Regions from separate parts of the Oribacterium sp. oral taxon 102 genome, predicted to be linked through region 2. Evidence: riboswitches for the same ligand, from Rfam matches in the RefSeq annotation. Region 2 holds a riboswitch; the other holds the start of a gene.
The links. A riboswitch is a leader RNA that binds a small molecule or an ion and turns the genes downstream of it on or off. The one in region 2 is predicted to bind thiamine pyrophosphate.
Positions count from the first base shown of each region.

Region 1: linked by a shared signal. The riboswitch ahead of HW273_RS05855 (energy-coupled thiamine transporter ThiT) and the one ahead of thiM (hydroxyethylthiazole kinase) in region 2 are both predicted to bind thiamine pyrophosphate.

Region 1 is NZ_JABXYT010000001.1:1,253,338-1,265,057, reverse strand. Features, by position in the region: gene yfcE (phosphodiesterase) at 204-764, opposite strand; gene HW273_RS05860 (ComEA family DNA-binding protein) at 846-1,367, opposite strand; TPP riboswitch at 1,526-1,621, shown strand; gene HW273_RS05855 (energy-coupled thiamine transporter ThiT) at 1,686-2,219, shown strand; gene HW273_RS05850 (AAA family ATPase) at 2,386-5,586, opposite strand; gene HW273_RS05845 (exonuclease SbcCD subunit D) at 5,583-6,731, opposite strand; gene HW273_RS05840 (MBL fold metallo-hydrolase) at 6,815-7,633, opposite strand; gene HW273_RS05835 (type II secretion system F family protein) at 7,650-8,864, opposite strand; gene HW273_RS05830 (type IV pilus twitching motility protein PilT) at 8,944-9,990, opposite strand; gene HW273_RS05825 (GspE/PulE family protein) at 10,000-11,676, opposite strand.
Region 2 is NZ_JABXYT010000001.1:2,264,198-2,275,917, reverse strand. Features, by position in the region: gene HW273_RS10145 (enolase C-terminal domain-like protein) at 1-738, shown strand, start outside; gene HW273_RS10140 (AEC family transporter) at 760-1,650, shown strand; partial or broken gene garR (2-hydroxy-3-oxopropionate reductase) at 1,945-2,838, shown strand; gene HW273_RS10130 (dihydrodipicolinate synthase family protein) at 2,857-3,756, shown strand; gene HW273_RS10125 (LysR family transcriptional regulator) at 3,859-4,830, opposite strand; gene HW273_RS10120 (MBL fold metallo-hydrolase) at 5,012-5,845, shown strand; gene HW273_RS10115 (SLC13 family permease) at 5,895-7,178, shown strand; TPP riboswitch at 7,341-7,447, shown strand; gene thiM (hydroxyethylthiazole kinase) at 7,510-8,331, shown strand; gene thiE (thiamine phosphate synthase) at 8,351-8,992, shown strand; gene HW273_RS10100 (HAD family hydrolase) at 8,989-9,645, shown strand; gene thiD (bifunctional hydroxymethylpyrimidine kinase/phosphomethylpyrimidine kinase) at 9,721-10,518, shown strand; gene HW273_RS10090 (class I SAM-dependent DNA methyltransferase) at 10,545-11,243, shown strand; gene tenA (thiaminase II) at 11,253-11,720, shown strand, end outside.

The DNA of each region.
Region 1 (11,720 bases), 1.0 Mb from region 2:
GGCTCCCCCCCCCGATCTTTAATCGGGAAGAGGCAGGCATTTGCAGATCAGGTGCCGGAATGCCCGTTCGTACCGGCACAGCATCCATTCCGTCGCCCGGCGGAGACTTATACATCAGTATTTTAACACTGTGAAACAGTAAAGTCAACCAGGGACACATGAAATCTCCTCCGCGCTCCCTGCGTTCCGCAACGCCTCTCCTCTCATGCCTCCAGCCCGATCTCCGCCAGCAAATTTCCGTCGAAGTCGAAAACCTGATAGAGATCTCCCTCCAGAATCGCATAGCTGTTCGGATTTCCGCCCTTCGGAAGCGAAACCGAGCCCGGGTTCAGACAGAGGAAGGGAAGCCCGTCCCGCTCCAGCCTCTCCGCCCTCAGGAGATGTGTGTGCCCGTGAAGGAGCGCCTCACCCGAAGAGAGCGGCGGCAGCGTCTCCTCATTGAAGAGATGCCCGTGCGTCGCATAGATTGTGTGTCCGTTCAGAGAAAGCAGGGCATAGTCCGCCATTACCGGGAACGCGAGCACCATCTGATCAACCTCCGCCTCACAGTTCCCGCGTACCGCGTAGATCCGGTTTCTAAGCGGATTCAGCATTTCAATCACCTGCTTCGGGGCATAGTCTCTCGGCAGATCGTTCCTCGGCCCGTGATATAGGATGTCTCCCAGAAGGATCAGCTTCTCCGCTTTGCTCTCCTGAAATTTCTCCAGCATTTTCCTGCACCAGTAGGCGGAGCCGTGAATATCACTCGCAATCAGATATTTCATCCGTATTGTCCTTTCCGTATTTTTGAATTTGAAGCGCTTCTGTACGATTGGACTATAGCAACAATCTCCCCGCCTGTCCACCTAAACGCAGATTTTGTCCCGAAGCTTCTCGAAGGTCTTCGCACCGATCCGCTTCACATTCTGAATCTCCTCGATCGCCGCGAAGCCGCCGTACTGTGCCCGATATTCCACAATAAGCTTCGCCGTCGCAGGGCCGATGCCCGGCAGCGTTTGCAGCTCCTCCGGCGTCGCGGTATTCAAATTTACGCGTTTTTCCGCTTCGGTTTCGCTCTCACCGCTGTACTCCGCCTTCGTTTCCCGCCGCACCTCCTCTTCGCCTCCTCCGTCGGCGTTTGCCGCCGAAGCCGTCGCCTTCGTATCTTCCCCGGAGAAACGCGCGCTGTTCCCGGACACACGTCTCTCTTCGTTCGCCGTCCCTTGAAACTGCTCCGGAGAAGCGAAGCTCGTGTACAGAAGCTCCGCCTTCTCCTCTCTGCTTTCCCAAAGGCTCCATGCGCCGCAAAGCAGGAAAACAAGCACGAAAATAACAGTCTGCATCCTGCGAAGCCGCTCTCTCCGCTTCGTTCTCTCTTTATTTGTCATATCGACTCCGTTTGGAAAATGCGGCGAAATGCCGGAAGATAAAAAACCGAAAAAGAAGATGCGTGCATGCTTCCTGCGGGAGGACAGTCTCAGCACCCTTATATGCCTTTGATTTTATCAAAGTTCTGCTTGCCTTGCAAATGAAATTTATTTATAATGAAGAACGCTAGGGGCGCTTTTGCTGAGATGGTGTTTTGCCAACCCTTGAACCTGAACCGGGCAATGCCGGCGTAGGAAAGCATTCTTTTTGTGCCCCTCTTTGGGTTTCCCGATGACTTCGGTCAAAATCTGACGGGAAGCTCCACAGGAGGTTTTTTTATGTCCAAAAATGTAAAGCCACTCGTCTATTCCGCGGTCTGCATCGCGCTTTCCGTCGCAGCAGGAAGCCTGAGTCTCTTCTCCCTGCCGAACGGCGGCTCTGTCACACCGTGCTCCATGCTCTTCGCCTGTCTGCCGGGCTTCTTCTTCGGGCCGGTCTGCGGGATCTCCTCCGGCATCGCCTACGGACTCCTCAGCTTCATCCTGAAGCCCTATTTCTACACGCCGCTGCAGGTGCTGGTGGACTATCCCCTCGCCTTCGGCGCGCTCGGGCTGAGCGGCTTCTTCTCGGGAAGGAAGCACGGGCTGTACCTCGGCTACCTCGCGAGCTGTCTCGGGCGCTTCTTCTTCGCTTTCCTCTCCGGCGTGATCTTCTTCGCAGAATACGCTCCCGCAGGGATGAATCCCGCCGTTTACTCTGCCGGCTACAACGGCAGCTATATCGCTGCGGAGGCGGCACTGACACTGCTGCTCCTCGCTATCCCTCCTGTCCGGGCGGCAATCTTCCGCATCAAGTCCGGCGCACGGAGCTGAGCCCGTCCTCCTGTCTTATGCGCTAAGCTCTCAGACATGCTGTTCTCGATTCGTCGAAGCAGAAAGATTCACTGCTTCGCTGCTTTTCTGATGAAGCGGAGCCGTTACCGAATATTTTCAAAGGGACTGTGAAGAAATGCATTTTGAAGCATTTTTTACAGCCCTTTTATGATATTCTCCAGACCGCATGACTGCCGTCGTCCGTCTTCGTCACCAGCAGCTGGTCATCGATCTCCTGCTTCAGCTCCGTCACATGAGAGATGATGCCGATCAGCTTCGAGCCGCCTGCCATGCGCTTGAGAACGCGTACCGCCTGATCGCGGGAACGCTCATCCAATGAGCCGAAGCCCTCGTCAATGAACATCATATCGAGGTGGATCGCCGCGGAGCTCTGCTGGATCTGGTCTCCCATTCCGAGCGCCAGCGCCAGCGCCGCCATAAAGGACTCTCCTCCGGAAAGCGTCCGTACCTCCCGCTCTCTTCCGGTCACGGTAGAGTATACCATCAGGTCAAGCCCTCTGTTTTTCCCCTCGCCAGCCTGTTCCTCTCCGGTCATCCGAAGCTCGAACTGTCCGCCCGACATCTCCAGGAATCGGCGATTCGCCGCATGGAGAATCCGTCTCAGGTAATACCGCTGGACGAAGGTCTCGATATCCATGCGGGAGCCGCTGACCTTCCCGGCGAGACGATTATAGAGGCTATCCAGCCGCGTGTATTCCCGGAGAAGCTTCTCGCGCGTCTCCATACGGGGCAGAAGCACGCTGTACACCTGCTCCGCCGAACGGAGCGCTGCTCTACGAGCCTCCGCCTCTCTCTTCCTTGCAATGAGATCATGCTCCGCTTCCATAGCCGCCTCCGACAGCTCCTCTGCATCCGGTCTCGGCTGTCCCGCGATTGTTTCCCGGCAGGCACTAATTCTCGTCCTGACAGAGAGCAGTAGCTCCTTATGCTCTGTTATCTCCTGCCGGAGTCGCTCTATATCCGCCTCCTCATAGCGACGGCAAAGCTCTCTCTGCCGTTCCTCCGTCATACGGATGCGGGAAAGACCCGCGAGATATGCCTCCCGCCGCATATCCAGCACCTCCTGCTGTCGGGGCAGCCGTTCCCGGTACTGCCGGAGTCTCGTCTCACAGCGTTCCTGCTCCGCACGGCTCTCATCCAGTCTCCGCCGCGCATCCTGACAGCGCGCCTCCGCCTGCTTCTTCGCGCGAAGCGCGCTGTCGTGCGCCTGCCTCGCCGCCTCCTCTGTCGGAAAGACTGTCTGCTCTCGCAGCGACGTAAGTCTCGTTTCCGTCTCTGTCAGCGCCGTCTCTTTGTGCCGGAGACGCTCTGCCGTGCGCTCGACTGTCTCACTCAGCCTGCCTCTCTGCTCCTCCATATGCGAAAGCGTCTCCTGTATCTGCCGGAGCCGCACCGCGTCCGCCTGAATCTTCGCGCCGCTCTCCCGGAGTCTGTCCCGTTCCCTCCCGAGAAGTGCAGAAAGCACAGGAAATGCCGCCTCCGCAAGGCTTTCTTCCGGAAATAGCCGCTGCAGCCTCTCCCGGAGGCGCGCCTCCCGCTCCAGAAGCTGCGTCTCCCGTTCCCTCGTCAGCTCTCCGAGCGCGCCCGTTTCTTTGGCAAGCGTTTCCTGCCGGCTGCGGAGCGTACTGCATCGCTCCGTAAGTGCTGCAACTTTCTCCCGGCTCACCTCCTCGTGCCGCGCGGAAAGCTGTGCCGGCTGCGGGTGCTCCAGCGCGCCGCAAACCGGACAGGGCTGTCCCTCCCGCAGCTTTTCCCGCGCGAGAAAGCCCGCCTGTTCATCCAGAAAGGCAGTCTGCACGGCAAGCTGCTCCTTCGAAGCCGAGAAAAAGGCAGTCCGTGCCGCCGCATACTGCCGCTGCAGCTCCGTAAGCCTTGCCTTCCCCTCCTCGCAGATTTGAAAAAGCGACCGGAGCGCCTGCTCCTCGGCTTCCAGCTCTCCGAGGCTCTCCCGGCTCCTCTGCCAGCGCTCCAGCCGGAGCTCTGCATCCGAAAGCTGCTCCGCCTCCTCCCGGAGCTTCCGTTCCTGCTCTGAAGAATGCTGCAGTGCTGCCTTTGCCGCTGCCGCCTGCTTCGCTGCCTCATCCCGGCTCCTCTCCCGCTCTATCCGCTCCGCCTCTGCCGCCTGCCGCCGCCGAATCCGCTCCAGCTCCTGCAGCACACTTTCCCTGCACTTCGTATATGCCTCGCCGCGTTCCGCGGCGGTCGCCTGCATCGTCCGCTCCTCTCGGCTGCGCACTTCCGTCTCCTCCCGGAGCAGGGGCAGCGCGCCTTCCTCCGCCGCGATTCCCGCCGTACTCTCCTGAAGCTCCCGGGCGGCATCCTCCGCCCGTTCCGAAAGCGGCAGCAGCTCGTACGCCTGCCGAAGCTCCCGCATCCTTTCCGTCTTCTCTGCAAACTCCGCCTCGCGCACGGAATGCGCAGAAAGCTCCTGCTCCGCCTGCTGAAGCTTCGTGTATGCCGACAGGAGCGCCTCTGCCCGGGTCAGGCTGTCCCGCGTCCGATCCCGGCGCTCTGCCGCGCTCTGCTCCGCCGCGTCCGCACGCAGCCTCTCCTCAGAGAGCCACAGCTTTTCCTCCCGAAGCTGCGAGAGCAGTTCCTCCATCTCCGCGACATTCAGCCGCTCGCTGCGCTGCACACGGTTTTTCTGCTCCGAGAGCGCCGCAGCATGCGCATAGTCCTCCGGAATCACGAGCTGTGCAAGCTCCTCCACACAGCGGTTCGCCAGCTCCGTAAGCGCGGCAAGCCCCTCCCGTCTCCGGTTCGCCAGCTCCTCCACGACACTCTGATACATCCCTGTGCGGAAGAGCTTCCGGAAAATGAGCTTCTTATCCTCAGAGCGCGCGCGAAGCAGTTCCATGAACTCGCCCTGCGCGATCATGGAAAGCTGCATGAACTGCGGCTTCGTCAGCCCTATGATCTCTATAAGCTTCCGATCCGTCTCTCTGGTATTCTGCGAATATTCCCGCCCATCCGGGAGTGTGAGCGACACGCTCTCCTTCTCCTCCGTAAAGCCGCTGCCCTTTTTCAGCGGACGGAGGTGCCGCGGTGTTCGGCGAACCGTGTACTCCTCCTCGATACCGCCGTTCCATTCCCGGAAGGAAAGCTCTGCAAAGGGTGTCGTCGCATAGCCGCAGAACTGACTCTGCAGCTCTGCCCCGTCCTTCTTATTGCTTTCAGAGCTCGCCTCTCCGTACAGGGCGAAGACAATCGCATCGAAGATCGTCGTTTTACCGGCTCCGGTATCTCCGCTGATCAGGAAAAGCTGCTGCCGCGGCTCTGTGAAATCGATCGCCGTCCGCTGCCCGTAGGAGCCGAACGCCTGCATGGTAAGTCTGACCGGCCTCATTCTCCCGCCTCCACCGTATTGATAATCTCCCTGAGCAGCGCCGCTTCCTCCTGCTCCAGTCCTCCGAGGAAGCTCTCACAGAGGGAAAAGCTGTCCATGTCCCTGTCTGGCGCAATGTCCGCCGTATAGTCCGCGCCGCGGACGCTCTCCCGCCGGATCTCCAGCAGATTCGGGAAGGCGGCGCGGAGGCGATCCTGCATATCGAAGACATCCAGATCCGCTCTGTCCGTGAGGATAATGCTGACATAGTCCTCCGTTCCCTCGTGGAGAAGCTCCCGCAGCTCGCCGCGCAGTACCCGAAGCGCCCTGCGCGGCAGAAGCGGGATCGGGCGAACGCGGCACACGCCCTTCTCCAGAAGCTCCACAGAAAGGATCGCCTTCTCCTGTCCCGCTTCGCTGACGGAACAGGCGAGCGGCGTTCCGCAGTAGCGGCAGGTTTCGCTCCCGACCTTCATTGGCTTATGGATATGTCCGAGCGCCGCATAGTCGAAGCGTTCCAGAATATCCGCCCGCACAGCGTCGATATTCCCGACCGTGCAAAGCTCGGAATCCATCCGTTCCACCGCCCCGGCATCCTTCCCGGGCGGCAGATAGAACTGGTGGCTCACGAGAACATTCCGCTCTGTCTGCACGAGCTCCTCCCTCTCGATCAGCCGGTGCAGCGCAGCATCATAGGACAGGTTGCTGCCGTCCGCATCCACCCCGGTAATCGCCTTCACCATGGAGGGCTTCACGAAGGGAAGCAGATAGAAGTTCACCGGTCCGAAGCGGTCTCTCAGCGTAAGCCTCTCAATCCGCTCTCCCTCCCGCTGCGGCGGCTCCCCGATCATGTGTATCCGCTGTCCGGCGAGCACGGAACGAAAGACATTGACGCGTGCGGCGCTGTCGTGGTTTCCGCTGATCAGAAGCAGCTCCGCCTCCGGCGCAGCTGCCCGAAGCCCGGTGATGAGGCGGTCGAAGAGCGATACCGCCTCCGCCGAGGGGATTGCCTTATCGTAGATGTCTCCTGCAATGACGACCGCGTCCGGCTGCTCCGTCCGCGCCGCCGATACAATCTGCCGGAAGACCTCTGCCTGCTCCTCCCGGAGATCCTGATTCAGCAGCTTCAGCCCGATATGCAGATCCGACAGATGGAAAAATTTCATACCTCTGTTCCTCCTCTCCAGCCTTCCCCTGCGATGTGTCTCTCGGACTGTGCCGGTCAAAAGCCTTCCCTCTTCCACATCCCCTACAGCGCGATCGTCTCCAGATCCTCCGGCACATAGACCCTGCCCCGGAAGTATTTCTCCGCCTCCGCTGTATAGAGCGCCCTTCGCCGGAGAATATTGCTGTCCTCCGTGTGATAGAGCAGCAGATTCTTCACGCCGAGTCCCTCCGCAAGCTCCGCCGCGTCCCGAACGGTGGAATGATGCTTCTCGTAGGGATGGAAGCGCTCCCGCTCCGCATAGAGGCAGAACGCCTCATGAAGCAGCCAGTCACTGTGCTCGGCATACTGCCGCTCCCGCTCCGCATTGTACGGCTCCTCTCCGCAGCAGCAGAGCTTCCTCCCATCCGGGAGATACATCTGATAGCCGAACTGCTTCGCTTTCGTCGAGCCGATGTCGAAGAAGGTGAAGCGCTTTCCGTTGATCTCCCGGCTCTCCCCATCCGAGACGGCAGTCAGATGGATCCGCTCCCCGAGATAGCGGAGCTGTCCCGGATCGAGCAGGATGCGGCAGACCGTCTCGAGCTGTCCGATGACCTCGGCATGCCCGTAGATATTCGCATCTCCCGTATATTTCCCGGACTTCATGCCCTGTGCAATCCGCCGCACCATCCAGATCATGCCGGTAAAATGGTCGATGTGCCGATGGGTCAGAAAGAGCTCATGTATTTTTGTCCAGTCTATGCCCGCCCTCTTAAACTGGGCGAAAATCTGCGCGCCGCCGCCCGCATCCACGAGAAAATACCGCTCCTCCGCCGGACGTTCTTCTTCGATCAGCAGATAGCAGGTATTGAAAACCTCCGTAACCAGCGCATTGCCGGTACCCAGCATGGTGATTTTCATTGGGTTTCCTTTCCTCTTACATTAAATCATACATGGTAAACATCGGCAGATAGATCGAGAAGACAATGAAGCCCGCGAAGAGCGCGAGCAGAATGAGCAGCGTCGGCTCCAGCCTCGCCAGCGCCTGCTGCGTCAGAAAATCCGCCTCATTCGAAAAGTAGGAGCCGACGACCTCCAGCGTCCGATCGAGATCTCCGGTCTCTTCTCCTACCGCGCACATCTCCTTCAGTGTGTCCGGAAAATACGCTGACTGACGGATGCATTCACCGATCGGATGTCCCTCCTCGATCTTCGCCGTCATGCCGAGAACCTCCTCCGCAAGGATGTCGTTATCAAGCGTCTTCGCCGTCGCCGTCACCGCATTGTTGATCGTCAGCCCCGCGCCGAGCATGACGGAGAGCGTATTCGCGAACTGCGCCGCACCGTTCATCAGATTGATCCTCCCGATCACCGGCAGCAGAAGCTGCAGCCTCCCCGCAAGCCTCCTGCCGCGCTCCGTCCGCGTATAGAGCTTCCATGCCGTGACAAAGAGCAGCAGCAGAAACAGCAGAAAGATCCACCAGTCCGCAAAGAATGCGGAGCTCGCGATCATGAGTCTCGTAATCATCGGCAGCTCCCCGCCCAGCGCCGCGAAGGTCTGCGTCAGCGCAGGGACTACCTTCGCCATCACAATGATCAGCACAACAATCGCTACGAGGATGACAAAGGAAGGGTAGGTCATCGCGCTACGGATCTTCTCGCTCGTCCTATAGCCCTTCTCATAGTAGCTGTGCAGCTTCCGGAAGGACTCGTCCAGCGTACCGGCATGCTCTCCGGCGCTGATCGTCTCTATGAAGGTTTCCGGGAAAACACCCTCAAATTTCCGCAGCGCGCTGGCGACGGTGCTTCCCGCCCGTATATCCTCCGCTGCCTCGGAGAGAACCCTGCGGAGCTTCCTGTCCTCTGTCTGTCGTGCGATCATTTCCATGGCACGTCCTACCGGCATCCCGGAGCGAAGCGTAATCGCGAACTGCGAGCAGAGCAGCGCCAGCGGCTTCATTTTCACTCGACGACTCCCGAGCTCCATGCTGAGAAGGGCAGGCAGTTTCCCCGTCTGCACAGGTTTCAGGCTCGTAATGATCGGGCATCGCTCCCTGATCTGGCCGGCTGCCGCGAACTCGTCCGCTGCCTGCACGACACCGCGGATCTCCACGCCCTCTCTCGATATCGCTCTGTAGGAATAGGTCGTCACCCTCTGCCTCCCTCTTTATCTCACATTCCCAAATGCTCCCTGCCGCTCCCGGCGCCCAGCTACAGCGCACCGGATCCGGCTACAGCATCCTCTTTCGAAGGGATTCCCTGTCGAAGCATGCGGCAAGCGCGGTATCCGAGGAAATCCTCCTGCTTCGCAAAAGCTCCAGAAGGCAATTGTCCATCGTGACAGAGCCATCCTTTGCGCCGGAGAGCAGGAAAGAGTACATCTGCGGTGTTTTCCCCTCGCGGATCAGATTCGCAAGCGCCGGATTCATCATCAGAAGCTCCGCTGCCAGCACCCTGCCCTGCCCCCTCAGCTCCGGCAGGAGCTGCTGTGACAGCACCGCCCGGAGCGTGGTTGAGAGCTGGAGCCGGATCTGCGGCTGTCTCGCCTCCGGGAAAACCCCGACGATACGATCCACTGCGTCCACTGCGGAATTCGTATGCAGGGTCGCGAATACGAGATGCCCCGTCTCCGCTGCCGTCAACGCTGTCTCTATCGTCTCAAAGTCCCGCATCTCTCCGATCAGGAGCACGTCCGGATCCTCCCGGAGCGCAGCACGAAGCCCGTCCGCGTAGCTTCTCGTATCCGTCCCGATCTGTCGCTGATTGACGATGCTCTCCGCCGGCGTATAAACATACTCTATGGGATCCTCCAGCGTCAGGATATGTTCCTGCCGGCTCTCATTGATCCTTTGCAGAATCGCGGCAAGCGTCGTGGACTTGCCGGAGCCGGTCTCTCCCGTCACAAGCACGATCCCCTGCCGGAACTCCGGGAAGCGGAGCGCTGCAGGCGGCAGCCTCAGACTCTCCAGCGGCGGAATCTTCTCCGAGAGAATGCGCAGCGCGGCAGAGAAGCTTCCCTGCTGACGAAATAGATTGACGCGAACCCGCGTGCCGGCGATCGTTGCCCCGCGATCCAGCTCTCCGATCTCCGCTACGCTTTCGAACGCTTCTCCGGCAAGCTCCCTCGCGAGTCCGGCGCAGTCCTCTCGAGAGAGCGGCTGCGCCGAAATCGCCTGTATGCGGCCGTTGCGCCGCATCTTGGGCGGCAGCCCCGCTACGATATGAATGTCGCTCGCGCCAAGCCCCGCGGCTGTCCGTACCAGTTCCTCTATCCTCATTCCCTCTCCTCAGACCTCCGTAAGCGTCCCCGCAACTTCCTCTACTGTTGTAATCCCCTCTGTGACAAGCCGCTCCGCATTTTCCAGCATCGTAACATAGCCCGTCTCCCTCGCCAGCCGCCGGAACTCCTGCTTATCCCCCCCGGAGCTGATGCAGCGGCACAGCGCGTCATTCATCAGGAGGAGCTCGAAGTCTCCGATCCGTCCGCGATAGCCGGTATGGAAGCAATGGTCACAGCCTCTCCCATGGTAATAGATCCGATCCCGCCGCAGCTGCAGACCGGAATAGCGAAGCGCTTCCTCCTCCGGGACATACTCTTCCCTGCAGTTCGGGCAGATCCTGCGGAGCAGTCTCTGGGAAATGATGCCGCGCACGCCCGCGGAAATCAGATACGGTGCGACGCCCATGTCCTTCAGCCGGTCGATCGCCGAAACGGCATCCTCTGTATGGATCGTCGTAATAACGAGATGCCCCGTCATCGCCGCACGCATCGCAATCTCCGCCGTCTCTCCGTCCCGAATCTCGCCGACACAGATGATGTCCGGATCCTGCCGGAGGATGGCACGGAGCCCGGAGGCGAAGCTGAGCCCCACCTTTTCATTGATCTGCACCTGCGTTGCACCCTTGATATGATACTCGACCGGATCCTCCAGCGTGATCAGATTCGTACTCTCAGACAGGAGCTCATTCACCAATGCATACATCGTGCTGGACTTGCCGGAGCCGGTCGGTCCCACGATCAGGATAACCCCTGCGCGCAGGCTCAGCAGCTTATTGAGCTTCTCATCCTCTGCCGCAGGCAGTCCGACACCGCGGCGATTGAGCTGTGCGCCGTCCCGCCGCAGGAGCCGGATCACGATCTTCTCTCCATGAATCTCCGGCAGCGTCGAAACGCGCAGGTCGAGCTGCCGCCCGTTCACCTGCGCGCGCGCACGCCCGTCCTGCGGAACCCGCCGCTCGACGATATTCAGACGGGACATAATCTTCAGACGGGAAATGACAGAATCCTGTAAGTTTCTCGGAATCGTCAGGATGCGATGCAGCCTGCCGTCGATACGCATCCTGATCGCCATGTCCGTCTCGCTCGGCTCGAAGTGAATGTCGGAAGCATTCTCCGCATAAGCGCGTTCAATGATGGAATTCACCAGCCGGATCGTCGGCGCATTCTCCTGCTCACCCGCCGTCTCCGCCGGTGTCACCGCGTCCTCCGTGATGCCCGCCGCCGCGCGCATCTGCGCCATTGCCTCCGCCGCGCCCTCATTGCCGTAGAGCGCGCTGATGGAATGCTCCACTGCCGCCAGCGAGCCGATCATCGGAATGATCCGCTTCTTCGAGGTTCGCGCCGCCTCCTCCTGCGCCATGAAGTTCATCGGATCCGCCATGGCGAGGTAGAGCGTGTCCTTGACGACCCGCACCGGGACGATCTTCTCCCGCGTCGCCAGCGCCCTCGGGATCAGCCGGGACAGCTCCGGCGCGATGTCCAGCTTGCTCAGGTCGATGTAGTCGATGCCGAGCTGGATGCGCAGCGTATCGATCAGCTGCTCCTCGGTGATATAATGGTGCTTCACCAGCGTGGAGCCGAGGCGGTCCCCCTCCTTCTTTTGCAGCTGCAGCGCCGTGAGCAGCTGCTCCTCGGTGATCAGATGCAGCTCAACCAGCATATCTCCCAGTCGTTTCGTTCTCATTTCCCGTTCCTTTACCGCAGTAAACATCCTGTATGGCATTTGTT
Region 2 (11,720 bases):
TTCCGGAGCTTCAAGCTGAAGGGCGGCGTGCTTCGCGGCAGCGAGGAAATGGAGGCGCTCCGTGCCCTGAAGAAGCGTTTCCCGCAGGCACGGATCAACATTGACCCAAACGGGGCGTGGAGCCTCGCAGAGGCGATCGAGCTCTGCCGGGATATGCATGATGTCATCACCTATATGGAGGATCCCTGCGGTCCGGAGGCGGGCTATTCCGGCAGAGAAATCATGCGGGAGTTCAAGAATGCGACCCAATTCCAGGTGGCGACCAATATGATCGCGACCGACTGGCGGCAGTTCTATCACACCGTAAGCCTGAACGCCTGCGACATCATCCTCGCGGATCCGCACTTCTGGGGCTTTGAGGGAGCGATCCGGATGTCCCAGCTCCTGCATTCCTGGGGGCTGACATGGGGGGTACATTCCAATAACCACTTCGATATCACGCTTGCCGCCTTCGCACAGGTCGGCGCAGCCGCGGTGGGAGAGCCTGCGCCGCTGGATACCCATTGGATCTGGCAGGACGGGCAGAACCTGCTTCTGGATACGCCGGAGATCAGGGACGGAAAACTGCGGGTGCCGGAGGGCTCCGGGCTGGGGGTGCATCTCGACATGGCGCGGGTAGAGGAGGCGAACCGTCTCTACCGCCGGCTTCCGAGCCACGATCGGGACGATGCGAAGGCGATGCAGTACCTGATCCCGGGCTGGAAATACGACCACAGGAAGCCCTGTCTGGTACGCTGAACGATGGAAAGCCTGCTGAGCATGCTGCATTCGCAGCTCGTCCTCTTCGTCTATATGGCGGCGGGGGTCTATGCGGAGCGGAAGGGGCTTCTGGATGAACAGAGCAGGAAGAAGCTGACGGCGCTGATTCTGCAGCTTACGCTGCCCTGCATGATCTTCGGCTCCTTCAATAAGCCGCTGACAGCGGAGGTGCTGCGGCGGACGGGGCTTGCTTTTCTGGTAGCGCTCTGCATTGCCCTTTTGTCCTTCCTCCTCGGGAAGCTTCTCTACAATTTCTGCCCGCGGGAGAAGCGCAGTATCCTCGAATACTGTACGCTGGTCAACAACTCCGGCTTTCTGGGAATGCCGCTGGTTTCCTCTGTATTCGGGGAGGAGGGACTGCTGATCGCCTCGATCTTCATTATCCCGAATCGAATTCTGATGTGGACGGCGGGACTCTCACTGTTTACGCAGTCGGACTTCCGGACGCGGCTCCGCAATATTCTGCTGAACCCCTGCATCGTCACCGTCTATCTGGGGCTTTTTCGGCGGCTGCTGAATCTGCCGTTTCCGTCCTTTCTGGATACGGCGGTGAGCAGGATCGGCGCATTGACCTCGCCGCTTTCCATGATGCTCATCGGGACGATGCTGCTCGGCGTGCGCTGGAGGGAGCTGCTGGAGCCGGCGATCTTCTATCAGTCCTTCGTGCGGCTGCTCGCGCTGCCCTTTACAGCGCTGGGCATCCTGCGTCTTCTGCACTGTGATCCGCTGGTGAGCGGGGTTTCGCTTGCACTGACGGGAATGCCGGCAGGTTCTACGGCGGTGCTGCTTGCGACGCAGTATGGGGCGGACGAGCGCTTCGCCTCGCGGCTGGTGGTCTCGTCCACGGTGCTTTCGCTCTTCACCGCACCGCTTCTGATGCTGCTGCTCTGAGGTCTGAGGAAGCATGGATGAAATCCGGGAAAGCACGCCCATGGCACGTGCGTCAGGAATCAATCGGCGTTTCCTTAAATGGAATTAAATGGAATGAATTGAAATAAATCATTCAAAATCCCTGCCATTTGACGGATCCGGCAGAATAAAGATATTTTTTGGCGATATTCAGCGTAGTCATGGCGGGAAATATCGCATACCATAGTGCCGTGACAGGAAAAACGAGCTGCGGCACAGACACCGCGGCGGGGAAATACAGGCGGTCTTTGTCGCCGAGAGGAAAGAAAGAGAGGAAACAAAATGAGAGTAGGATTCGTAGGACTGGGAATCATGGGACGCCCGATGGCGAAGAATCTCCTGAAGGCGGGCTATGAGCTGACTGTCTTTGACTTCAATGCGGACTCCGTTGCGGACGTAGTGGCGGCAGGCGCGAAGGCGGCAGGCTGCAACAGAGAGGTCGCAGCCACTTCTGACGTGGTTATCACGATGGTGCCGAATTCTCCGCATGTGCGTGCAGCGGTATTCGGCGAGAATGGTCTCGCGGAGGGCTTCCGTGCCGGCGAGTCCGTGCTGATTGATATGTCCTCCATTGACCCGGTTGAGTCCAAGAAGATCGCGGCTGAGCTTGAGAAGATCGGTGTGGATATGCTGGACTGCCCGGTATCCGGCGGAGAGCCAAAGGCGATCGACGGCACCCTGTCCGTCATGTGCGGCGGCAGGAAGGAGACCTGGGACAGGTTCTATGATATGCTCATGGTGATGGCAGGCTCCGTAGTCTACGTCGGACCGATCGGCTCCGGCAATGTCGCGAAGCTCGCCAATCAGATGGTGGTTGCCGCCAACATCGGCATCGTGGCAGAGGCGCTCACCTTCGCAAAGAAGGCAGGCACGGATCCGGAGCTCGTATATCAGGCGATCCGAGGCGGTCTCGCAGGCTCTACAGTAATGGATGCCAAGGCACCGATGATGCTCTCCGGAAACTACAAGCCGGGCTTCCGTATCGACCTTCATATCAAGGATCTGACCAATGCGCTCAATGCTTCTCATGCCATCAATATGCCGGTGCCGATGACCGCACACATGATGGAGGTTATGCAGGAGCTGAAGAACCACGATGAGGGCGGCTGCGACCATGACGACATCGTGCGCTACTATGAGAGAATGACCGGGGTTTCCATCGCGAAGTAAGCGGCGAAAGGCGGCAGGATGAATACAGATTTTATCAAGGGCGTTGTCGTACCGATTATCACCGTGATCGACGGAGAGGAGCGGATTGACGAGGCGGGGATGCGGAAGCAGGTAGATTATGTCATCGAGAACGGGATGCACGGCATCCTCGCCTTCGGCTCCAACGGCGAGTTCTATGAGCTCGAGGAGGATGAGATGGAGCGCGGGCTCCGGATCATGGCAGAGCAGGCGGCGGGGAGGGTTCCGGTCTACTTCGGGATCGGGGCGATCAATACGAGGAAGTGCGTCCGTCTCGCACAGATGGCGGTACGGAACGGTGCCGCGTGCGTGTCTGTCCTTCAGCCGATGTTCCTGAAGCCGACGTATGAGGAGCTGTACCGGCATTTCAGGACGATCGCGGAGGCGGTTCCGGAGACACCGGTGCTTCTGTACAATAATCCGGGCAGGGTCGGCTACGGATTGAGTATCGAGCTCGTGACGGCGCTTGCCCATGATGTGCCGAATATCGTCGGAATGAAGGATACCTCAGGGGATATCACGCTGACCGAGGAATGCGTGCGCCGGAACCGGGACGTTTCGTTCAAGGTCTTCGGCGGGAAGGATACACTGCTCTATGCCTCCCTCTGTGTGGGCGCGGTAGGCGGCGTATGTACCGCCGGGAACTTTATGCCCGAGCTGATCGGCGCGGTCTATGAGAGGTTCATACAGGGTGATCTCAAGGGCTCTCTGGAGGCGCAGTTTAGGCTGAACCCGGTGCGGCTTGCGATGGACAAGGCGTCATTCCCTGTTGCCGCGAAGGATATGGCGGCGCTCCGCGGCATTCCGGCGGGATCGCCGTACCTTCCGTCACTTCCGACTGTAAAAGCGGAGACGCTCGAGCTCTTCCGGAGCGTGATGCGTGATGCGGGACTGCTCTGAGACTGTTCGCAAGTTAAGAGGGGTAAGGTGCAAAAGCGGCAGGAGGTCTTTTTAGATCTCCTGCCGTTTTTCTTTTCAGCTGTTAAATGCGTTTTATCGATATCAGAGGTGCTGCCGTTCTGTTTCGATCGGCGGCACATTTTCTGTATTGCGGGCAGGATATGCTGCACGCAGATTGTAGGAACGGATCATATCAATCAGTACATTTTCCGGGATCGTGAGGTAGGTGCGTTTCCGGTAGGCGACTGCGGTGGTCCAGCATGGGTGCGGCTTTACCGAGAAATAGACCATGGGTGCGCGCTTGTCAATATAGGACTGCGGAAAGAAGGCGGCACAGAGGTTTTCTGAGATCATATTGAGCTTGGTACGGCTGCTGCCGGTACAAAAGAGCACATGCGGCTGCATTCCGGCATAGGCAAAGGCAGCATTTTCCATATCATGGCTGAGCGTCTCTGGACCGCTGGTGACAAAGGGCGTATCCGACAGGCAGGAGAGCTCGAGTTCAGGCAGCGTTCGCCAGCTCTCCTCTCCGGCGAGAGGGGCGAGGGGATGCTCCCGTGGGAGCCCCAGCACCATTTCCTCCCGAACGCCGGCAACATAGGTGAAGTCCGGATTCAGAGAGCTGTCTGTATAGGAGGTGCAGGCGAGGGTGACCTCCTTCCGGGCGAGCGCCTGTTCCATTCCCTTGTTTCTTGCTTCCTTGATCCGAAACGTGATTTGCGGATAGAGCGTATGGAAGGCGGGGTAAATCTTCGAGAACATCTCTGAGCCGCGCTCCGGAGTGAAGGCAATGGAGATCTCGCCGGTTTTTTCCTCTGTGATATCATGGAGAAGCTTATATGTGCTGTCGCGGATGTCGACCAGCCTGCGGGCGTTTTCCAGATACACGCTTCCTGCGAAGGTGGGGAGCATCATATGGCTCCGGCGCTCGAAAAGTGCCGTCCCGATTTCTTTTTCCAGCTTCAAAAGCTGTTGGTTCAGCGCGGATTGCGTGATAAATAGTTTTTGAGCTGCCTTGGAAATGCTCTTTTCCTTTTCGATAGCAAGGATATATTCAACCTGATGCAGATCCACTTTCATTCCCCCCTTTTTATATGACTTAATTATAATAAGAGAAAATATAAATATCAATAAGTTGAACTGATAAAGTGTGTGGATATATAGTAAAAACAGAGACTTAAAAAGAAGCTGTCAGACCGGAGGAAGATACAATTCCCTTCGGGGATCAGGAGAGAGGGAGAAAAGGAGGAGGAAAATGCCATTTCGATGTACAAAACCGACGCCGGATCCGGTCGCCACACTGGCGTACCGTCCATGGGAGCTCGCCATCGAGCCGTTTCAGCTTTCACCGCAGACTTGGTATGTTTCCGGACAGACATGGGTCGGCGCATATCTGATCGATACCGGAGACGGCTGCATTCTTATCGATACGGCGATACCGGAAAGCCTGGCAATGCTGGTAGAGTCGATTATGAAGCTGGGCTACAGGCTGACGGATATCAGGAAGATTCTTCTTAGCCATGCACATTTCGATCACTGCGGTGCAGCGGAGCAGCTCCGGAGGATGTGCGGCGCAGAGCTTTGGATGTCGAGAGAGGACTGGGAATTTTATCGGAATGTGCCGGAGGAGACACTGGTACTGGATAAGGACTCTCATCCACAGGACTTTGCAGCGGATCATTTCTATCAGGATGATCGGCCGATCGAGCTTGGAAATATCCGGATTCGTACGATGCTGACGCCCGGACATACGATCGGCTGCACCTCCTTCTTCTGGGAGGAGAAAAATCCGGCGGATGGGAAGACCTATACGCTGGGCATGCATGGCGGAGTCGGAGCCAATACGATGAATGACCGATACTACAGCACCAGCAAATGGCTGACACCGGCGCTTCGGGATCGCTTCTTGGCAGACGAGGAGAAGCTCACGGCGCTCCATGTGGATATCGCGCTGCCGAGTCACCCGAACCAGATTGAGATTGTGGATCGTGCCGGAACCTATACGAATGAGAATAACATTTACTGCGACGAAACGGTATGGGCGGATTTCATCCGGGAACGGGTACGGCAGGTAAGAGCACTTATGTAAGCTTCGCCTTTTCAGGAGAAAGCGGAGCCGGTTTAAAAAGGAGATTGCTATGTCACAGTTAACGATCGTGCTGCTGGTCACCTTGTTTATGATGATCATGTTCATCTGGCACAAGGTGCCGTTTGGCGTTACGACAATGCTTTGCTGTCTGATTCTCGCTGCTGCCGGAGTTGTCGAACTGAATAAGGCGTTCACCGGATTTGGAAACAAAACGGTGGTTCTGATTGCGCCGACGCTCGCACTCTCTGCGGCATTGACGAAGACGGAGCTGGTTGGGAAGATTTCAGGCTGGTTAAACGGGCTGAAGGGGAAAAATGGAATGCTGCTGATTCTCGCCTTTTTCGGGATTGCCGCCATTTTCTCGCAGTTTGTGCCATCTACGGCGGCACTGGCGATTCTCGTGGTATTTCTGACGACGCTGGACGATGCCGGAGAGATTACGGCAAAGAGACTGATTCTGCCGCTTTTGGGAGTCATGGTTGCATGGAAGTTCCGGCTGCCGGTCGGACTCGGCGCATCCACCTTTGCGACGCTGAACGGCTTCTATGAGGGAATCCTGTCCGACCCTGCATTTCAGATTCGGCTGCTGGACCCGTTCCGTTTTGCGGTCATTCCGATCGTGGTGCTGACTCTTTACTGCGTATTCTGCTGGAGGCTGATGCCGAAGGAGGCGGACAGCACAGTGGATACCTCTAAGCTGAAGCACAGAGAGGCAGAGCTGCTGCCGAAGAATAAGCAAAATCTGGTTTATATCATATTCTGTCTTGTTATGCTGGCTATGATCTTTAACAAATATACAGGACAGTGGCTGTATCTTGCACCGGCACTGGGGGTGCTTCTCCTTATCATGACAGGCTGTCTTACAGCGCAGCAGGCATCGAAGGAAATGAGCTGCGATATGATCTGGATGCTGGCAGGCGTGCTGGTTGTAGCGGATGCGATCGGGCAGTCCGGCGCAGCCGATGTGATCGGAAATTTCATTCTGCGGCTGATCGGCGAGAACCCGAGCTCCTTCAGGGTTATGCTGATCTTCTCTGCTGCAACCGTTATTATGACGACCTTCATTTCCAATATGGGGACGCAGTCCGTACTGATTCCGATTGCAGCATCGGTGGCGCTGGCAGCAGGCTGGGACCCGAGGGGGCTCGTGCTCATCATCGGTACGGCGAACTACTTCGCTGTGGGATTTCCGTCCGGTTCGGGCGAGTGTGCGGTGGCATTTGCTGCCGGAGGCTATAATCCCGCCAAGGTTCTCCGATTCACGCTTCCCTATATGCTGCTGGCGATGCTGTCCTGCGCCGTATCCGCGCAGCTGCTTTATCCGCTCGCCTGAATTTGTGGAGTATTCGTAGCCGCTGAGAAAACCGGCAGATATATCAGGGAACCGTCGGGAGCCGGATGCGATGGGGAAAGCCATACGCGGGTAAGAAGTAGGGGCAATCATCCTGCAGGGCTTGACGGCAGCTCCGGAGCGGTATACAATGAAATTCAATCGAATAGAGTGAACGGGAGCTTGCGGGACGAGCTGAGAGTCGGGTGTTGCCTGAGACCGTCAACCTGATTTGGGTAATGCCAACGTAGGGATACACGAGGAAATGTGTTTATGTTTATGGGAGTTGTCCGGATTTGGGCAGCTCCCATTTTATTTGAAAGGAGAATGTATCATGCTGAAGGAAATGCTGGACCATGTGCGGGAGAGGAAGCCTCTGATCCATAATATCACAAACTATGTAACGGTCAATGACTGCGCGAACATCCTTCTTGCCTGCGGCGCTTCACCGATTATGTCGGATGAGATCGCGGAGGTGGAGGAGATCACCGCTCTCTGCGCCGGTCTGAACCTTAATATCGGCACACTGAACGCCCGGACGATCCCGTCCATGATAGCAGCAGGAAAAAAGGCGAATGCGCTGGGGCACCCTGTGGTGCTGGATCCGGTGGGCGCAGGGGCCTCTTCGCTTCGCACCGAAACTGCGCAGCGGCTTTTGGAGGAGCTGCGCTTCGCCGCGATTCGCGGAAATATCTCGGAGATCAAAACGCTGGCTTTCGGCAGCGGCAGCACGCAGGGAGTAGACGCCGATGCGCTGGATGCCGTTACGGAGGAGACCCTGCCGCAGACGGTGCGCTTCGCGAAGGATTTCGCGGCGAGAACCGGCGCGGTGATTGCCATTACCGGCGTGATCGATGTCGTTGCCGACGCAGAGAAGGCATACTGCATTTACAACGGTCATCCGATGATGAGCAGGATCACCGGCACCGGCTGTCAGCTTTCGGCGCTGACGGCCGCTTATCTCGCGGCGAATCCCCGGCAGGCGCTTTCTGCTACTGCTGCTGCCGTTTCTGTGATGGGCGTCTGCGGTCAGCTTGCGCATGACAGGCTCGGCGCACTGGACGGCAATGTGAGCTACCGCGGCTACATCATTGATGCAGTCTTCAACCTGGATGGCGATACGCTGGAAAAGAGCGCGAAGCTCCGGGAGATGTGAGCAGGAAGGAGGGAAAAGGATGCGCTGTCAGAGAGAGAATATGCTGCTCTATGCGGTGACGGATCGGGCGTGGGTCGGGAAACAGAGTCTGCCGGAGCAGGTGGAATGCGCGCTCAGGGGCGGCGTGACCTGTGTCCAGCTTCGGGAAAAGCAGCTGGACGAGCAGGCATTTTTTCAGGAGGCGCTGGAAATGAAGCGGCTGTGCCGGAAATATCACGTCCCCTTCCTTATTGATGATAATGTGGAGCTTGCCATACGGTGCGGTGCGGACGGCGTGCATGTGGGGCAGTCCGATATGAATGCAGGGAAGGTGCGCAGTCTGATAGGAGACGGCATGCTCCTCGGCGTTTCCGTACAGACGGTGGAGCAGGCGCTCGCCGCGCAGGATGCCGGCGCAGATTATCTGGGTGTCGGCGCGGTATTTGCCACCTCCACCAAGCAGGACGCGGAGGCGGTTTCCCATGAGGCGCTTCGGCGGATCTGCGCGGCCGTACAGATCCCGGTGGTGGCGATCGGCGGCATCGGACAGGGGAATATTCTGGAGCTCTCGGGAACCGGGGTGGATGGTGTCGCCGTCGTATCCGCCATTTTCGGTGCGGAGGATATCGAGTCCTCCTGCAGGGCGCTTTCGGCGCTTTCACGGAAAATGGTGGGGAAATGATCCGGGGCGCCATTTTCGATGCGGATGGGACGCTGCTTGATTCCATGCCGGTTTGGGATACCCTCGCGGAGGACTACCTTCGTTCTCTCGGGATCGAGCCGGCGGAGAAGCTGAGCGAGAGATTCAGATCCTTCAGTCTGGAGCAATCCGCAGCGTATTACCGCACGGTATATAGGGTGAGCTTACGTACAGAGGAGATCGTGGACGGTGTGAAGCGAATGCTCGCGGCGTTCTATCGGGAGAGGGCGCCGTTGAAGCCCGGTGCCGCCGAATTTCTGCGGGAGCTCAGAGAAAACGGGATCGGGCTGTGCATCGCGACTGCGACGGATCGGAAGCTGATAGAGGCGGCGCTTTCCCGTCTCGGGCTAAGCGAATTGTTTTCTGGTATTTTCACCTGTGCCTCCGTCGGGAAAAGCAAGGAAGAGCCGGATATTTACCGCGCGGCACAGGAGCGGCTCGGGACGGATAAAAAGGATACTTGGGTTTTCGAAGACGCATATCACGCGGCAGAGACTGCAAAGAGGGACGGCTTTTCCGTCGCGGCGGTCTTCGATCCCTCGGAGAAGCGGCAGGAGCAGCTATGCCGCATTTCGGACGTTTATATTCGAGCCTTCCGGGAATGGCTTCCGTTTCGCGCGGAAAGCTTTTGCTGAGCGCGCAGAGAGGAAGGCGCGGCATCCGGGGCATTTCGCGCGCTGCATTTCCATGCCCCAAGACAAGGAGAAAAAATGAAAACAGCATTATCCATCGCCGGCAGCGATTGCAGCGGAGGGGCAGGGATCCAGGCGGATCTGAAGACAATGACCATGAACGGCGTTTTCGCCATGAGCGCAATCACGGCGCTGACGGCGCAGAACACGACCGGCGTGCGCGCGATCCACGAAGTCAGCCCGGAATTCCTGCGGCAGCAGCTCGACGCGGTATTCGAGGATATCCGTCCGGACGCGGTGAAGCTCGGGATGCTTTCCTCTTCTGTGCTGATTGAGGTCGTCGCGGAGCGGCTCCGCTTCTATCGGGCGGAGAATATCGTAGTGGATCCGGTGATGGTCGCGACCAGCGGCGCACAGCTCATTTCCGCTGCTGCGGTGGAAACGATGAAGAAGGAGCTGCTGCCGCTGGCGACGGTGCTGACGCCGAACATCCCGGAGGCGGAGATTCTCTCGGGACAGAAAATTTCGGAGGAAGCAGATATGACGGACGCGGCGCGTCACATCAGCGAGCGCTACGGCTGTGCGGTGCTGTGCAAGGGCGGGCACAGCGTGAACGACGCGAATGACCTGCTCTATACCGGGGGACGCGCAAAGTGGTTCTATGGCAGGCGGATCGAGAACCCCAATACCCACGGCACGGGCTGTACGCTGTCCAGCGCCATCGCCGCAAATCTCGCGAAGGGCTGCACGCTGGAGGAGGCTGTCAGGAAGGCGAAGGACTATATTTCCGCTGCGCTTTCGGACATGCTGGATCTGGGCAGGGGAAGCGGACCGATGAATCACGCGTTTTCGCTGTGCGGTGAATTCAGGGACTGAAGGCAATGGAAAATGAAGGGAATTTTATGACGAAGCAGAAGTTTGATGGCTATGCAGCGCAGTATGATGCCTGGTTTATGGAGAATGAAAACCTGTTCCGGAGTGAGCTCAGGCTCCTCAGGAGGGCACTGGGTGAGATCGAGGGGCGGCGGGTGCTCTCGGTCGGCTGCGGGAGCGGTCTGTTCGAGAGCATGATTGATTGCAGCGGCATCGAGGGCATCGAGCCGTCCCGGGATATGGGCACTATCGCGGAGAAGCGCGGCGTGCATCTCCTTGGCTATCTTGCGATTGAGGAAGCGCAGCTGGAGCGGAATGCCTACGATGTGATCTATCTGAACGGCAGCTCCAGTTATATGGAGGATCTCCCGCGTGCCTTCTCGATCTGCAGGAGGGCGCTGAAAAAGGGCGGACGGTTCATCTCACTGGATGTCCCCAAGGAGAGCGCCTTCGGCTTCATGTATCTGCTGGCGAAGAATGTCGGAAGCTTCCGTCATCCGGATCTCATAGATGTGATGCCGGGTCTTCCGTATCCGCTGGAGCTGTGCAGCGCGGGCGTATGGCATTCCACCGAGGAGAAGATCGGCGTGCTGAGGGCGCTCGGCTTCCATGATTTCACATTTTATCAGACGCTCCTCAGGAATCCCATGTATACCAACGAAGAGGCGGAGGAGGTAGTCGAGGGCTACCGGAGCGGAGGCTATGTCGCGATCATCGCAGAGAAGTAAGGAGATACCATGAAGCTTTCGAAGAGACTCTATGCGTGCGCGCAGACACTCTGGCCGCGTTATTTACAGCACCCCTTTGTCAGGGAGATGGCGGAGGGAACGCTGCCGGTCGAGAAGTTCCGCTTCTATATGCTGCAGGACTCCATTTATCTGAGAGACTACATGAAGATCCTCGCGGCGATCCTCCTTAAATCCGATGATTTTGAGGAGATGCGCTTCCTGTGCGGGGAAATGTCGAATACGATCGAGGAGACCTTTCGGACGCATATCCCGTATATGAAGCAGCTCGGCATTCCGGAAGCAGAGCTTCGGGAAACGGCTGCGCATATCGATAACAGCGCCTATACGCAGTATATGCTCTGTACGGCGCAGGCGGGCGACGTGCTGACCGGGCTGGTTCTTCTTTTGAACTGTTCCTGGAGCTATGCCTATATCGCGGAAAAAATGGCGGAGCGCTATGCCGGGGCAGTCGGGAGG